Regions from separate parts of the Pseudoalteromonas sp. PA2MD11 genome, predicted to be linked through region 1. Evidence: predicted binding sites of a transcription regulator. Region 1 holds the regulator's gene; the other holds the start of a gene.

Region 1 (8,318 bases):
CGAATTAATTATCGCTACAGGCAAACCAGCTTACTTCGAAGAAAAGCAAGCTGATGGCACCGTGATGAGCGCCAGCGCCGAAGAAGTTCGTTATGATGTTGCGAAACGCTTCTTAACACTCAATGGCGAAGCTGAAGTCACTCAAGCGGGTCAAAAAGTAACGGCAAAAAGCATTACCTACGATATGGCTCAACAGCTGATCAGCGCAGAAAAAGACGAAAACTCAACAGATCGTGTACACACTATTTTAGTGCCTGTAGAAAATAAAAAAGACGATAAAGGCCAACCATGAGCACATTAAAAGCAGAGCTTTTAGCTAAAAGCTACAAAGGCCGCCAAGTGGTTAAAAATGTCGGTCTTGAAGTTGAAGCGGGCAGTATTGTTGGCTTGTTAGGGCCAAATGGTGCAGGTAAAACAACGACCTTCTATATGATTGTAGGCCTCGTACCAAGCGACAAAGGAAAAATAAGCATTGATGATAACGATATCACGCTTTTGCCAATGCACAGCCGTGCGCGCTTAGGTATTGGTTATCTACCACAAGAGTCGTCTATTTTTCGAAAATTAACAGTTTACCAAAACTTGATGGCCATATTAGAGACCCGCAAAGATCTTAACAAAACAACGCGCGAAGAGACGCTTAACAACTTATTAGATGAATTTAGCATTCAACATATTCGCGATAGCCAAGGTATGGCACTGTCAGGTGGTGAACGACGCCGCGTTGAAATTGCACGTGCATTAGCCGCTAATCCTAAATTTATCCTTTTAGATGAGCCTTTTGCTGGTGTTGATCCTATTTCGGTGTTAGATATAAAGAAAATTATTGAGCACCTAAAAAATCGTGGTATTGGTGTACTTATTACTGACCATAATGTTCGAGAAACCCTTGATGTTTGTGAAAAAGCCTACATTGTTTCTCATGGGGAGCTAATTGCATCAGGGACACCTGAGCACGTATTAGCTGACCAAACTGTACGTGATGTTTATCTAGGCGAGCAATTTAGGCTGTAACCATTACGCCACCGACTAGAGCATCTGCTAGACTTATACAACGACAATAAATCGATAACAGTGTCTTCACCGTTACCGATAACTTAAAAAGGATTGTTAGGGATACATGAGGCAATCATTACAGCTGCGCATGGGCCAGCAACTTACAATGACTCCACAACTGCAACAAGCCATTCGCTTGTTGCAGCTCAGTACATTGGATCTCCAGCAAGAAATTCAAGAAGCGCTTGATAGTAATCCTCTGCTTGAAGTGGAAGAAGCGGATTACAACGAAGAAAGCATCGGTAAGAATGAGCAAAAAGCGGAGTCTGACGATGTACAAGTCAGCGCGTCTGCCGACGAAGCACCTAGCGAATTCGAGCAAGAAAGTAGTGATGCTCTGAGTAAGGATACGGTTAGCGATGACTTAGCTATGGATATTACGTGGGATGAGTACATGAGTGCCGCCCCATCAACATCGTCTGGGCCAATGCCTGAAGACGAGTCTATTTACCAAGGTGCTTCAACAGAAACACTGCAAGAATATTTAATGTGGCAACTACAGCTCACACCATTTAGTCCTACCGATGAAGCGATTGCCGTTGCCATCGTTGAAGCTATCGATGACTCAGGTATTTTAACGGTTAGCTGCGAAGATATTGTCGAAAGCTTTAATCAAAATAATGATGAAGAAGAAATCGAACTAGATGAAGTTGAAGCTGTCTTAAAAAGAATACAGTTATTCGATCCAGTTGGTATCGGCGCGCGAAGTTTACAAGAGTGCCTGTGTATACAACTTCGTCAATTCGATGCCAATACGCCATATTTAGCTGAAACTAAAATGGTTTTATCTGAGCATATCGAATTATTAGCAAGTCGCGACTATCGCACTTTAATGAAAAAGACTAAGCTTAAAGAAAACGAGCTTAAAGAAGTGATGACGCTCATTCACAGCTTAAATCCTAAGCCTGCGGATAGCATAGTACGCGAAGAATCTGAGTACGTTATACCTGATGTATCAGTGAAAAAAGTGAAAGGCCGCTGGGTAGTCGAGTTAAACCCAGATTGTATGCCAAAGATTAGAGTGAACAGCCAATATGCGGCGATGTCTCGCTCTGTTAAATCAAGTAGCGACAGCCAATTTATTCGCTCTCACTTACAAGAAGCAAAGTGGTTTATTAAGAGCTTAGAAAGCCGTAACGATACGCTTTTAAAAGTGACCAACTGTATCGTTCAACAACAACAAGCTTTCTTTGAGCATGGCCCTGAGGCAATGAAGCCGATGGTGCTAAATGATGTTGCTGAAATGGTCGAAATGCATGAATCGACGATTTCACGGGTAACAACGCAAAAATATATGCATACCCCACGGGGTATTTTTGAGTTGAAATATTTCTTCTCAAGCCATGTCAGCACCGAAAATGGTGGTGAGTGTTCTTCTACAGCAATACGCGCTTTAATCAAGAAGTTAGTCGCTGCAGAAAACTCAGCTAAACCATTGAGTGATAGCAAAATTGCAGATATATTGGCTGAGCAAGGAATTAAAGTAGCTAGACGTACAATTGCAAAATATCGTGAGTCTCTAGCAATACCTCCGTCTAATCAGCGTAAGAGTCTGATTTAGACGTTTTACATAGAAGGAAAAATGCTTATGCAACTAAATTTAACTGGTCGTCATGTAGAAATCACTGATTCATTAAGAGACTATGTAAACACTAAGTTCGCAAAACTAGAAAGGCATTTTGATCATATTAATAATGTTCATGTCATTTTAGATGTAGAAAAATTAAGCCAAAAAGCAGAAGCAACTTTACATGTAAACGGAGGCGAGTTGTTCGCTTCTACAGAACATCAAGATATGTACGCAGCAATTGACTCATTGATCGATAAACTTGATCGCCAAGTCATTAAGCATAAAGAGAAATTAGCTCGACATTAAATTATGAAACTTAGTTCACTTACTAATCAGGACTGCAGCAAAGCTGCGGTCCTTTTTAATAGCAAAAAAAGAATTCTTGAGTATATTAGCGAGTTAGCTCACCAGCAGTTTCCTCATTTATCTCAACAAGATATCCTAGATGCTTTTCTGAACAGGGAAAAGTTAGGTAGTACAGGTATCGGCCGAGGAATAGCTATTCCCCACGGTCGAATGAGTGGTGCTGATGAACCTCATGCATTTATTATTGTCAGTGAATCTCCCATCAATTTTGATGCGATAGACAATCGTCCCGTTGATATTTTTGTGGCACTCATCGTACCAGATGGCGATTGCCAGTTGCACTTGAAGACCTTGTCAACAATTGCTGATAGACTTAAAGATAAAGATTTTTGTAAACAGTTGCGAAGTGCTACAAGCGATCAGCAACTATTTCAAGTAATTGCATCAGAGGCATAAATGGAATTAATAATTATCAGCGGTCGCTCAGGCTCGGGCAAATCGGTCGCTTTACGAGTTCTTGAAGACTTAGGCTACTACTGTGTTGATAATATTCCTGTCAACCTACTGCCTTCGCTCGTGCGAAGTGTTTCTGATAATTATGACAAAATTGCCGTCAGTATCGACGTACGTAACTTACCGAAAGAGCAGCAAGAGTTTAATGATATTCTTGAGTACCTGCCAGGTTTTGCTAACCCAACACTATTCTACCTAGATAGTGATGATCAAACCCTAATCAAGCGTTTTTCTGAAACTCGCCGTTTGCATCCATTATCGATTGATTCTTTACCGCTTGATCTTGCCATTAAACAAGAAAAAATCCTGCTTGATGTGCTGATCACCCGCGCTGACTTTATGATTGATACCACTGATTTGAGTGTTCATCAGTTAGCAGAATCAATTCGTGAAAAGATTTTAGGTAAGAAAGATAAAAAACTGATTATTACGTTTATGTCGTTTGGTTTTAAGCATGGCATTCCAAAAGAAGCTGACTACGTTTTTGATGCACGCTTTTTACCGAACCCACACTGGGAGCCTGATTTAAAGCCACTAACCGGCCTCGATCAGCCTGTCAGGGATTATTTAGCTAGCCACAGCATAGTGCAAAAGTTCACTTGGCAGATTCAAACCTTTGTACAGACTTGGTTGCCACATCTAGAGCGCAACAACCGCAGTTACCTAACCATTGCAATTGGTTGTACAGGAGGCCAACACCGTTCTGTTTACTTAGCGCAAACAATTGGTGAAAGCTTTTCTAAAACTCATGCTAATGTAAAAATTCGCCACCGCGAACAAGATATCTAACTAGGCACCAACAATGCACGCTGAAGATACCTTTTTAATTCAAAACAAACTTGGCTTACATGCTCGCGCTGCGACTGTTTTAGCGCAACTAGCACTGCAATTTGATGCCAAAATTACACTTTTTCAAGATGAGAAAGAAGCTGAAGGCGACAGCGTGTTAGCGTTAATGCTCCTTGAAAGTAGTCAAGGAAAAGAGGTTCGTGTTGTATGCGAAGGTCCTGACGCTGACGCTGCATTAACGGCAATCGGCGAATTAATTGCGCAACGCTTTCACGAGCAAGAATAGCATTTGCTAAGACTTCAAGGTTTACGGTAAACTTACTTCGGATATTTAAAATTCCCTTTAAATATCCTACTTTTATATCGCTCGCTTTTCTAAATTACAAAACTCTTAATAAATTTATCGCAGTGCGACGATATCTCTGCAAATACACTACAAAGCAACTATGCTGTATTTGCATAGCCTATTTAAACTTTTTTCAGTTGTAAGGACGCCAATGCCAGAAGCCTTTGAACAAGATTACCCACTACAACAACTCAAACAAGTGACCAAGTCACTCAATAGTGGTCAATTTGTTCAAGTGCGCGGCATGTTAGCCAAAACGGCACCTTGTGATACAGCCCTTTTACTTGAGTCTTCTCCCCATAAAATTCGTCGTATGCTTTGGCAGCTGGTTGACCCAGATGTCCGTGGTGATGTTCTAGAGGAACTCTCTGAAGATGTACGTCTTGGCATTATTGCCCAGATGGAGCCTGAGCACATTGCTGCTGCTACAGAAGATATGGACGACGATGACTTAGGTGAGGTTTTACGTAGTCTTCCTGATACCGTATATCAAGACGTTGTTAGCGCGATGGACTCGCAAGATAGAGAAAGGGCAACTCAAGCGCTTTCTTATCAAGAGCGCTCAGCCGGAGCCCTGATGAACAGCGATACGGTAACCATTCGTCCAGATGTTACCCTAGATGTAGTTTTACGCTATTTACGCTTACGAGGTGAGTTACCAGAGGGTACCGATGATTTATATGTAGTTGATAAACATAACTGCTTTTTAGGGGCGCTTTCGTTAACCACGCTACTGACAAGTCCTTCTGATAAAGTTGTTCGTGATTTAATGGATGAAGACTGTGAGTCAATCCTAATCTCTATGGATGAAAGCGATGTGGCGCAGCTATTTGAGCGTCACAACTGGATTTCAGCTCCTGTTGTAGATGATAACGCTCACTTGCTTGGCCGTATTACCATCGATGATATCGTTGACGTAATCCGTGAAGATGCAGAGCACAGCATGCTAAGCCTCGCTGGTCTTGACGACGAAGAAGATACCTTTGCGCCAGTGCTAAAAAGTTCGCAGCGTCGCTCTATTTGGCTTGGGGTTAACTTATTAACCGCATTGCTAGCAGCAATTGTGGCAAGCTTTTTCGAAAACACCTTAGCAATCTTACCTATTTTAGCGGTACTCAATGGTATCGTACCTTCAATGGGTGGCGTTGCAGGTAGCCAAACCTTAACCCTGGTTATTCGTGGTATAGCGGTTGGCCATATCAACCAAACCAACCAACGCTTCTTATTACTCAAAGAGCTGGCGATTGGCGCACTGAATGGTATTATTTGGTCGATATTAATTGCTGGAGTGGTTGCCCTATGGCAATGGGACTTTAAGCTCGGCGCAGTGCTGGCCTTTGCAATGTTTATGAACCTTGTTGCCGCAGGTATTGCAGGTGCAAGCATTCCATTAATTCTTAAGAAAATGAAAATTGACCCTGCCCTCGCCGGCAGTGTGGTACTGACAACAGTGACGGACATTGTCGGTATCTTTGCCTTTTTAGGCACCGCAACCTGGCTATTAATCTGATACCAATTCACAATAATACTTAATTAAGCGAATTGGTATAACTAAAAACGGCCCTTTAAGAGCCGTATTTATATCTTTTACTTTGCACGCTGCTTATTTTTACCTACTCTAGGTTTAGTATTGGCCTTTTTAAACTGGCTAAAACCGGTATGACGAGTCAGTGCTGCACGGCCTTTACCGCCCTTACCTTTAGCAGTTTTCTCGTTTCGACCTTCTTCAGGTACCAAACAATTCGGCCCTTTACCAATTAAATTCGCTTTGCCCATTTTTCTTAGTGCTTCACGGATCATCGGCCAACCAGCAGGATCGTGGTATCGTAAAATCGCTTTGTGTAAGCGACGCTGGCGTGCGCCTTTTGGAACAGGCACTTGCTCAGTATTGTTCTTAATATTGCGCAGAGAGTTCATCTCAGTGTGATAAATTGTGGTTGCATTGGCCATCGGCGATGGATAAAAGTTTTGTACTTGATCAAGCTTAAAGTCATGAGCCTTCAACCATAGCGCCATATTCACCATGTCTTCGTCTTTCGTTCCTGGGTGAGCAGAAATAAAATACGGGATCAAATACTGCTTTTTACCCGCTTCTTTTGAGTATTTATCAAATAGCTCTTTAAACTTATCGTAAGCACCCATGCCCGGCTTCATCATCTTAGATAATGGACCATCTTCAGTGTGCTCAGGCGCAATTTTTAAGTACCCGCCTACGTGATGGGTAACCAACTCTTTTACGTAGCGAGGGTCTTCTACGGCTAAGTCATAACGTACGCCAGACGCGATCAAGATTTTCTTCACACCTTTTACATCTCGAGCTTTTTTATAAAGCTCAATCGTTGGGGTGTGATCCGTGTCCATGTGCTTACAGATATCAGGATAAACACATGATAAACGTCGGCACGTACTCTCTGCTTTTTTACTCTTACAGCGCAACTTATACATATTCGCGGTCGGTCCGCCTAAGTCAGAAATAACCCCAGTGAAGCCCGGTACTCTGTCACGAATTTGCTCAATTTCATCAATAATTGATTGCTCAGAACGGCTTTGAATAATACGTCCTTCGTGCTCTGTAATCGAACAGAAAGAACAACCACCAAAGCAACCACGCATGATGTTCACCGAGGTTTTAATCATTTCATAAGCTGGGATTTTTTCATCGCCGTAGCTTGGGTGCGGAATACGCTGATAAGGCAAACCAAATACGCCATCCATTTCTTCAGTTTCAAGCGGAAATGCAGGCGGGTTAACCCAAATAGAGCGGTCGCCATGGCGTTGAAATAACGCACGTGCACAACCTGGGTTTGTTTCTTGGTGCAAAATACGCGAGGCATGGGCATAAAGCGGTTTATTTACGCTTACTTGCTCATACGCTGGTAGCTTAACGTAGGTCTTTTCCCAAGGCTTAGGACGAGCAGGCTGAATCGTGATTGGTTTAGCCGCCTCGGCACTTAAATCGATCCCCGCTTGCTTAAATTCAGACTTACTACAACCCACATCATCTGCGCCATACGGGTTTGGAATTGGATCAATCTTACCGATTTTATCAATTGCAGTTGAGTCACTACCGCGCCAACCCGGTAATGGTTCTTTACGAATAACCGCAGTACCACGAATATCTTGAATTGTCTCAACCGACTCACCCGCAGCAATACGGTGGGCAACTTCAACAAGTGGGCGCTCAGCGTTACCGTAAATTAAAATGTCAGCTTTAGCATCAAACAATACACTACGGCGTACTTTTTCTTGCCAATAATCATAATGAGCAATACGGCGTAAACTCGCCTCAATACCACCAATGATCAGTGGCACATCTTTATAAGCTTCGCGACAGCGTTGGCTGTATACAACTACCGCACGGTCAGGACGTTTACCGCCTATGTTACCCGGAGTATAAGCGTCATCATGACGCATACGCTTTTCAGCAGTATAACGGTTGATCATCGAGTCCATATTACCCGCTGTAACACCAAAGAATAAGTTAGGCTTACCTAACGCCATAAAGGCATCTTTTGAGTTCCAGTCAGGCTGCGCAATAATACCCACACGAAAACCCTGTGACTCAAGCATACGCCCAATCACAGCCATACCGAAGCTTGGGTGATCTACATACGCATCACCACTGACAATGATCACGTCACAGCTATCCCAGCCTAACGCGTCCATTTCTGCACGAGTGGTTGGTAAAAATGGCGCCGTGCCATAGCATTCAGCCCAATACTTAGGGTAAGAAAACAG
Region 2 (8,318 bases), on a different contig from region 1:
GGTGATACAGGTCCTTGTGGTCCATGTTCTGAAATCTTTTACGATCACGGTGAAGAAATTTGGGGTGGTCCTCCAGGTTCACCTGAAGAAGACGGTGACCGTTTCATCGAGATCTGGAACCTAGTATTTATGCAGTATAACCGCCATGCCGACGGTACAATGGAGCCGCTTCCTAAGCAGTCTGTTGATACAGGTATGGGTCTTGAGCGTATCTCTGCAATTTTACAAGGCGTGCACTCAAACTACGAAATCGATTTATTCCAAGCTCTTATTGCTGCTGCGGCTAAAGTAACAAACGCACAAGATTTAGATGATAAATCGTTACGCGTTGTGGCAGACCACATTCGTTCGTGTGCGTTTTTAGTGTCTGACGGCGTTATGCCATCAAACGAAGGCCGTGGTTATGTATTACGTCGTATCATTCGTCGTGCTGTTCGTCACGGTAACAAGCTAGGCGCAAAAGGTGCTTTCTTCTACAAGCTAGTTGCTGCGCTAATTGAGCAAATGGGTCAAGCGTACCCAGAGCTTGCTAAGCAACAGGAAATTATTGAAAAAGTACTGCGTATTGAAGAAGAGCAGTTTGGTAAAACACTTGAGCGTGGTCTGGCTATTTTAGAAGAAAGCCTAACTGACATCGAAGGCGATGTGATCCCAGGTGACTTAGTATTCAAACTTTACGATACTTACGGTTTCCCAGCTGACTTAACGGCAGACGTGGCGCGTGAGCGTTTCATGACGATTGATGAGCACGGCTTCCAAGAGTGTATGGCTGTTCAGCGTAAGCAAGCACAGCAAGCGGGTAAGTTTGGTGCTGATTACAACCAACAACTTAAGTCTGAAAAACACACAGACTTTAAAGGTTACGATGCAGAACATTACACCGGTACTGTGGTTGAACTTTTCTCTGAAGGTCAATCGGTTTCTGTACTTGAAGATGGTCAAGAAGGTATCGCAATCTTAGACCGTACACCGTTCTACGCTGAATCAGGTGGTCAGGTTGGTGACACGGGTGTGTTAAAAGTTGCTGGTGGTGAGTTTGTAGTGACTAACACCACAAAACTTGGTAATGCATTTGCACACCATGGTCGTGTACAAGGTCGTATTGGTACAAACGATAAAGCAGAGGCAACAATTGATGCGGCACGTCGCGATAGCATCAAGAAAAACCACACTGCAACGCATATCTTACATGAAACGTTACGCCAAATTTTAGGTGAGCACGTAAATCAAAAAGGTTCACTTGTTGACCCAGAGCGTTTACGTTTTGACTTCTCTCACTTTGAAGCGGTAACAAAAGACGAATTACGCCAAATCGAGCGCGCAGTAAACGATGAAATCCGTCGTAACTTTGCGCTTGAAACTGAGCTAATGGCTATCGAAGATGCTAAAGCAAAAGGTGCGATGGCATTATTCGGTGAAAAATACGATGACGAAGTGCGCGTAGTAACCATTGGTGATTACTCAATCGAGCTATGTGGTGGTACTCACGTTAAGCGTGCAGGTGATATCGGTTTATTTAAAATCGTATCAGAAAGCGGTATCGCGGCCGGTATCCGCCGTATTGAAGCGGTAACAGGTGCTGAAGCGGTTGCTTATGTAAGTGAGCAAGAGCAACAACTAAACGATGTTGCAGCACTAGTTAAAGGTGATAGCAGCACAGTACTTGAAAAAGTAACTGCGTTACTTGAGAAATCAAAAGGCCTTGAGAAGCAAATTGCACAGCTTAACGACAAGCTAGCAAGTGCGGCAGGTGCATCGTTACTTGACTCTGTTGTTGAAGTGAACGGTATTAAGCTACTGGTTGCTGATGTTGCAGGTACTGAGTCTAAAGCACTACGCGGCATGGTTGATGACCTGAAAACGAAGATTGGCTCAGGTGTTATTGCCCTTGGTGTTGCTAATGGCGACAAAGTAAGCCTAATTGCCGGTGTAACTAAAGACCTAACAGGTAAAGTGAAAGCCGGTGAGCTTGTAAATCACATGGCTGCACAAGTAGGCGGTAAGGGCGGTGGTCGTCCTGATATGGCGCAAGCAGGTGGTACTCAGCCAGAGAACCTAGCTGCAGCCTTAGAAAGTGTAACAGCTTGGTTAACTGAGCGTTCTTAATCACTAGTGGCACTTATCGTCCAAAAATTCGGTGGCACCTCAGTTGGCTCAATAGAGCGAATTGAGGCCGTCGCCGACCTTGTTGTAAAAACCAAACAACAAGGCCATCAAGTTGTGGTGGTGCTCTCGGCGATGTCGGGAGAAACTAACCGTCTGATTGAACTCGCTAAACAAATCGATTCTCGACCCAGTGCTCGTGAGCTTGATGTATTGCTAACCACCGGTGAGCAAGTGTCGGTCTCTTTACTCGCTATGGCTATTATTAAACGTGGTCACTCAGCGGTAAGCTTACTTGCTGATCAGGTCAACATTCGCACCGATAACATGTTTGGTAAAGCGCGGATTGAAGAGATTGCGGCGACTCGTCTAAAGCATGAACTTGAACATAACCGGATTGCTATAATAGCGGGCTTTCAGGGCCGCGATATTGAAGGCAATATCACCACGCTTGGTCGCGGTGGTACTGATACCTCTGCGGTTGAGATTGCAGGCGCTATCAATGCCGATGAATGTCAAATTTACACCGATGTTGATGGGGTATACACCACCGACCCACGTATTGAGCCTAATGCGCGACGTATGAGCCATGTCACCTTCGAAGAAATGCTCGAAATGGCTAGTCTTGGGGCTAAGGTACTGCATATTCGTAGTGTCGAAGCCGCAGGAAAATATAATATACCGCTCAGAGTGTTATCGAGTTTTAACCCGGATCAAGGGACCTTGATCAGTTTTGAGGAGCCGGATGTGCAAGCAAACATTGTGTCGGGTATCGCCTTTAATCGTGACGAAAGCTTGATTTACGTCAATGGCGTACACCAAGGAACGGAAAACCTTGCAAAAATTTTGAAACTTTTTGCAGAATTTGGCATCGAAATAGATATGATTAACCAAGTTAATCATAACTTTGAAAAAATAGACTATGCTTTTACTGTGCACACGAATGATTTTGAGCAAGCCCTTGAAATTTTGACCAGTAACCAAGATGGTATCAGCGCAGAATCTATTAAAGGGATCAGCAATGTTGCCAAGGTGTCTGCAGTAGGTGTAGGGATGAAATCTCACTCTGGTGTGGCAAGTTTATTTTTTAATGCCCTTGCCGATGAAAACATCAAAGTGATGCTTGTATCGACATCAGAAATAAAGATATCAGTTTTAATTGACGAAAAGTATTTAGAACTGGCTGTACGTGCGCTACACAAAGTTTTTTTAACCGAAAATGAATAAGATCTAGAGTTTTTACTTACTTTTAAGTCTAGATTTCATTAGAATGTTTTTGACGCGGAATCTTTTAATTTTTTGGAACATGGGAGCAAGAGAATGCTAATACTAACTCGTAGAGTAGGTGAAACCCTAATGATCGGTGACGAAGTAACAGTTACTGTTCTTGGTGTTAAAGGAAATCAAGTTCGCATTGGTGTAAACGCACCGAAAGATGTATCTGTACATCGTGAAGAAATCTACATGCGAATTCAAGCAGAGAAATCTAACCCAAATCCGGGCAACGTTTAATCAGCGACAGATATTTTAAGAGCCACTCACTGAGTGGCTCTTTTATTTAGTTCGGCTGTCATTTCATCATTTAGCGCTTGTTTAGAAATATATTGCATACCGCGCTGTGCCTTTAAAATATAACCTCGCTCAGTTTCAATAATCTCACTAATCTGTTGCCAGCTTAATTGGTAGCTTTTATGCGGGTTTTCGGCTTTCACCCCATCATCATCAAATACGATAGTCACTTCGCTGCCTGATGCACGGCTCATCATTTGTCTTGCGACCCACCATGGGCGCTTGTAATAAAACGATAAGCACTCAACGACGGCAAGCATAATCATAAAGCTACCAAGGTAATGATTCTCTAATTGATAAAACGCCAATAAGCCTAAGGTTATTAACAATATCAACAGCGGGTATTTAGGCTTGGCTTGAGATGAATAAGGCAAAGACTCATCAAAGCATTCGTAATAATACGGTTTATCTAATGTGTAAGTTGTACTTAATGTCATTCGTGGGCTCACTTAATTTGCTGACAGCAGTTTAACATTGATAGAAAAAATCTGCCGTAGTTGGTTTTCATTTAGTTGTCATTGTGAGAGCTTAAGGTATGTGTATTTTAAAGGTGTAAGTTGTATGTTTGTTAGTTCAATGTCATTAGCACTTGCAATGACCACAAATACTTTTTTAGTTATGGGCGATATGCCATACACCCCGATTGATGAAATTAATCTCGCCAAAGGCGGAAAAATTACCAAGGCAATCGAAGCAACACCTCATGGCTTTTTAATACATCTTGGTGATATGAAATCCGGGGCGCTTGCTTGCACGAACAAGCTTTTGCAAACAAATAAAGCGTTATTGACGTCGTCGACCAAACAGCCTTTTATTTATACCCCCGGTGATAATGAATGGACCGATTGCGACCGAGAAAAGCTATCGGTGCGTTTTGATGAACTTGAACGGCTAAGCTTTGTTAAAGGCTTGATGTTCGACGAGGCTTATACACAAAAAGCGAAGCAATTACAGGGTTATGCCACACAAGCTGAAATGCTAGAGAATGCCCGTTGGCAGTTTGATGGTATTGAGTTTCGTACTTTGCATATACCGGGCACTTTTAATGGCCGCTCGCAAATTTTAAAAAGTGACAAAAACGCAGCACTTGATGCCGCTGACAAACGTGATAAGTACAACTTAATTTGGTTAAAACAAGCACTTGTTCAACAAGATGCTAAGGCCTATGTGTTTGGCTTTCAGGCTGATATTTACCACCCAAGCAGTAAACCCGCCTGTAGTGAATCACAGCGCTCTAATTGTGATGCATTTAAACTATACCGAGATGCCATCAGCGACTTCGCAAAGCACACCAATAAGCCTGTACTTGTAATGCATGGTGATACCGGCCCATATTGTCAGCAGCCGTTAGCGAGTAACTTAACGCGTTTAAATGTCCCCGGAGATTTTGCCGCTAGCGATGTAGCTAAGGTGACTTTTATTGATGGTCAGTGGCATATAGCGAGTGTAACGACAAACGAGCCCCTCACTAAGGTTTGTGAGTGATAACGTTGGGTAGAACGGAGACGCACTCAGAGCCATCAGCTTTCAGCCGTCAGCTATCAGATTAAAACCCAACAAGTTAGCGAGTTTGAGGCTCACGTAGGCGTGAAATTTATTTCGCGCGATTTTCTCAATTAAAGCGGCTGTAGGTCGGGCTTTAGCCCGTCAAGTATGAGTGATAAAACATGTGTCGCCATAAATGACGACCTACGTGACGTAGGTTAGAGCGGAGCTGAACCCAACAAGTTATCGAGTTTGAGGCTCACGTAGGCGTGAAATTTATTTCGCGCGGTGGTTTATAAAGTCATCAGACTTTAAACCCAAGTTAAGACTTGTAGGAGGCGTTTTAACGCCGAAAAACTCACGCTATAGCCAAAAGTTCACGGTTAAAACCATTCCTACGATTATCTCAGATCTCATGCATCATTTAAAAAACAAAAAAGCGGCACTTGGCCGCTTTTCTTAAGTAAGGTGAGTGATTAGCAGTTAGTTTCTTCTGCGTTAACACCTTCTTTTACTTCTTCACATGCATCTTCAACTGCATTTTGTGTATCAGTAATTGCTTCGTCAATACGCTCACCTGCGTCTTCAGCAGAGTTGTCTTCACAACCCATGATGAAAAGACCTGAAAATAGGGCGATAGTTGCGGCTTTTAAAGTTGAATTTTTCATAATGAAATTCCTTGTAAATTTAAAAATAAAGTAAGTGGTTATCTGCTTTTAACTACTTAGGGACGCTGCCTCTAAGTGCTCCTGATACCAGCGAAATAACAAGTAATACTAAAAATATAAAAAAGATAATCTTAGCGATGCCTGCAGCGGCTCCTGCGATACCGCCAAAACCTAACACTGCTGCGATTAACGCGATAACTAGAAAAGTAATTGTCCAGCGTAACATAGTGGTCTCCTTGGCTATTTAAATTTTCTTAAGTTCGATGTAACTGAAGCGAGTTCTATGCCAGAAGTTTTAATTTATATATTTCAATGGCTTGTGTGTTTTTGTTGTTCTTTAGATAGCTCATCATTTGGTAACTTTTACGAGTAAGCATGTAACTTATTCATAGTGATATTTTTTCATATTGAGATGAATGAGGAAAAAGAGAATTGCCGTTATTATTGGTAAGACCAATTTAACTTTATTTTGAGTGGATAGCTCTAACACCTTGTTGTGCGTGGTTTTTAGCCATTTTGTTGCTATTAATTAATAGTTCAGCATATAACGACTGGCTATATTGATTATTTATATCATCTATAGCGGGGCTTTAAATGCATAAATAGTGGGGTGTTAATTATATGTACGTCATGTTATTTTAAATTTAATTGGTTTTACCAATTTACAATGGTGCTATACAAATGAATTTCGTTTGTTATTATTGGTGCATAATTATTTAACAAAAATAACTTTTTATTTTAAGTAAGCGAGGGGAGTCGTATGGATATAGGTGGATTACTCACCACTGCGGCCAGTTTGATGGTGACAGGCATGGTAGGCGTGTTTGTTTTTCTGACTATTTTGATTTCAGCAGTCACTTTAATGTCAAAGCTGGTGGGTCGATTTGATGATCCTGCAACTGCAGAACCTACGCGTACAGCAAAAATTCAACCTCAACAGGGTGTGCCACAGGCACATATTGCAGCAATCAGCGCTGCAATTGCTCAATTTCGAAATAAACAAAAATAACGGGGCAGCTTAAACATGGCTAAATTAAAACTAACCGAACTAGTATTGCGCGACGCACACCAGTCTCTTTTGGCAACGCGTATGCGCTTAGACGACATGCTACCCATGGCAGAAAAACTCGATAATGCGGGTTATTGGTCAATTGAATCATGGGGGGGTGCGACGTTTGACTCGTGTATCCGTTATTTAGGTGAAGATCCTTGGCAACGTATTCGCGAGCTAAAAGCGGCAATGCCAAACACTAAGCAGCAAATGCTACTGCGTGGACAAAATCTTTTAGGCTACCGTCATTATGCTGATGATGTAGTCGAAAAGTTTGTTGAGCGTGCCCACAAAAACGGTGTTGATGTTTTCCGCATTTTCGATGCGATGAACGATGTGCGTAACCTTGAAACTGCCATTAAAGCTGCTGTTAAAGTAGGTGCTCATGCCCAAGGTACTATTTCGTACACAGTAAGCCCAGTCCATACGCTTGATATGTGGCTTGAGCTTGCAAAACAACTAGAAGATCTTGGTTGTCATTCAATTTGTATCAAAGATATGGCAGGTTTATTAAAGCCTTATGATTGTGAACAGTTGATCAAAGGTTTAAAAGAAACTGTGTCTATTCCTATTGCGATGCAATGCCACGCAACCACAGGTTTAAGCACTGCAACTTACCAAAAAGCGATCGATGCAGGTATCGATATGCTTGATACGGCTATTTCGTCAATGAGTATGACCTATGGTCATAGCGCCACAGAAACCATCGTTTCAATTGTAGAAGGCACTGAGCGAGACACAGGCCTTGATTTAAACCAATTAGAAGAAATTGCTGCTTACTTCCGTGACGTACGCAAGAAATATGCTGCATTTGAAGGCAGCCTTAAAGGCGTTGATGGACGTATCTTATTAGCGCAAGTGCCGGGCGGCATGTTAACTAATATGGAAAATCAGCTTAAAGAGCAAGGTGCTGCTGACAAACTTGATCAAGTATTACTCGAGATCCCGCGTGTTCGCGAAGACTTAGGTTACATTCCACTCGTTACACCAACCTCGCAAATTGTTGGTACTCAAGCGGTACTTAATGTGTTGACTGGCGAGCGATATAAAACCATCACGAAAGAAACTGCGGGTGTGCTTAAAGGCGAGTATGGTGCAACACCAGCGCCAATGAATAAAGAGCTGCAAGAACGTGTACTAGATGGCGCTGAAGCAATCACTTGCCGTCCTGCTGATAAGCTTGAGCCTGAACTTGAGAAGCTTGAAGCAGAGTTATTAAGTGAAGCTAAAGAGCAAGGTTTAGAGCTTGCTGATGACGTGATTGATGATGTACTTACTTACGCATTATTCCCTCAAATTGGCCTTAAGTTTATTAAAAACCGTAACAACCCTGATGCGTTTGAAGCAATTCCAACGGGTGAAGTTGCTAAGTCTGAAAGTAAACCAGCCGCTTCAAGTCCTGCAAAAGCAGAGCAATACAGCGTTAAAGTTGACGGTAAAGT

What was found. Region 1 encodes sigma-54, which starts transcription at its own class of promoters, with help from an activator protein. Its sites were predicted from a motif close to GTTGGCACGNNNNTNGNNT; they were not measured.
Region 2: a site for sigma-54 is predicted at 6,098-6,116, ahead of ISP07_RS18760 (DUF1328 domain-containing protein). Genes of this name have one in related genera too.

Annotation. Positions count from the first base shown of each region.
Region 1 covers NZ_JADKNF010000012.1:48,003-56,320, reverse strand. The annotation lists gene lptA (lipopolysaccharide transport periplasmic protein LptA) at 1-292, shown strand, start outside; gene lptB (LPS export ABC transporter ATP-binding protein) at 289-1,014, shown strand; gene ISP07_RS13625 (RNA polymerase factor sigma-54) at 1,121-2,617, shown strand; gene hpf (ribosome hibernation promoting factor) at 2,645-2,932, shown strand; gene ptsN (PTS IIA-like nitrogen regulatory protein PtsN) at 2,936-3,388, shown strand; gene rapZ (RNase adapter RapZ) at 3,389-4,234, shown strand; gene ISP07_RS13605 (HPr family phosphocarrier protein) at 4,248-4,520, shown strand; gene mgtE (magnesium transporter) at 4,732-6,090, shown strand; gene ISP07_RS13595 (YgiQ family radical SAM protein) at 6,168-8,318, opposite strand, start outside.
Region 2 covers NZ_JADKNF010000022.1:20,567-28,884, reverse strand. The annotation lists gene alaS (alanine--tRNA ligase) at 1-2,106, shown strand, start outside; gene ISP07_RS18785 (aspartate kinase) at 2,113-3,330, shown strand; gene csrA (carbon storage regulator CsrA) at 3,424-3,615, shown strand; gene ISP07_RS18775 (YcxB family protein) at 3,642-4,109, opposite strand; gene ISP07_RS18770 (hypothetical protein) at 4,234-5,157, shown strand; gene ISP07_RS18765 (hypothetical protein) at 5,634-5,825, opposite strand; gene ISP07_RS18760 (DUF1328 domain-containing protein) at 5,878-6,051, opposite strand; gene ISP07_RS18755 (OadG family protein) at 6,586-6,834, shown strand; gene oadA (sodium-extruding oxaloacetate decarboxylase subunit alpha) at 6,850-8,318, shown strand, end outside.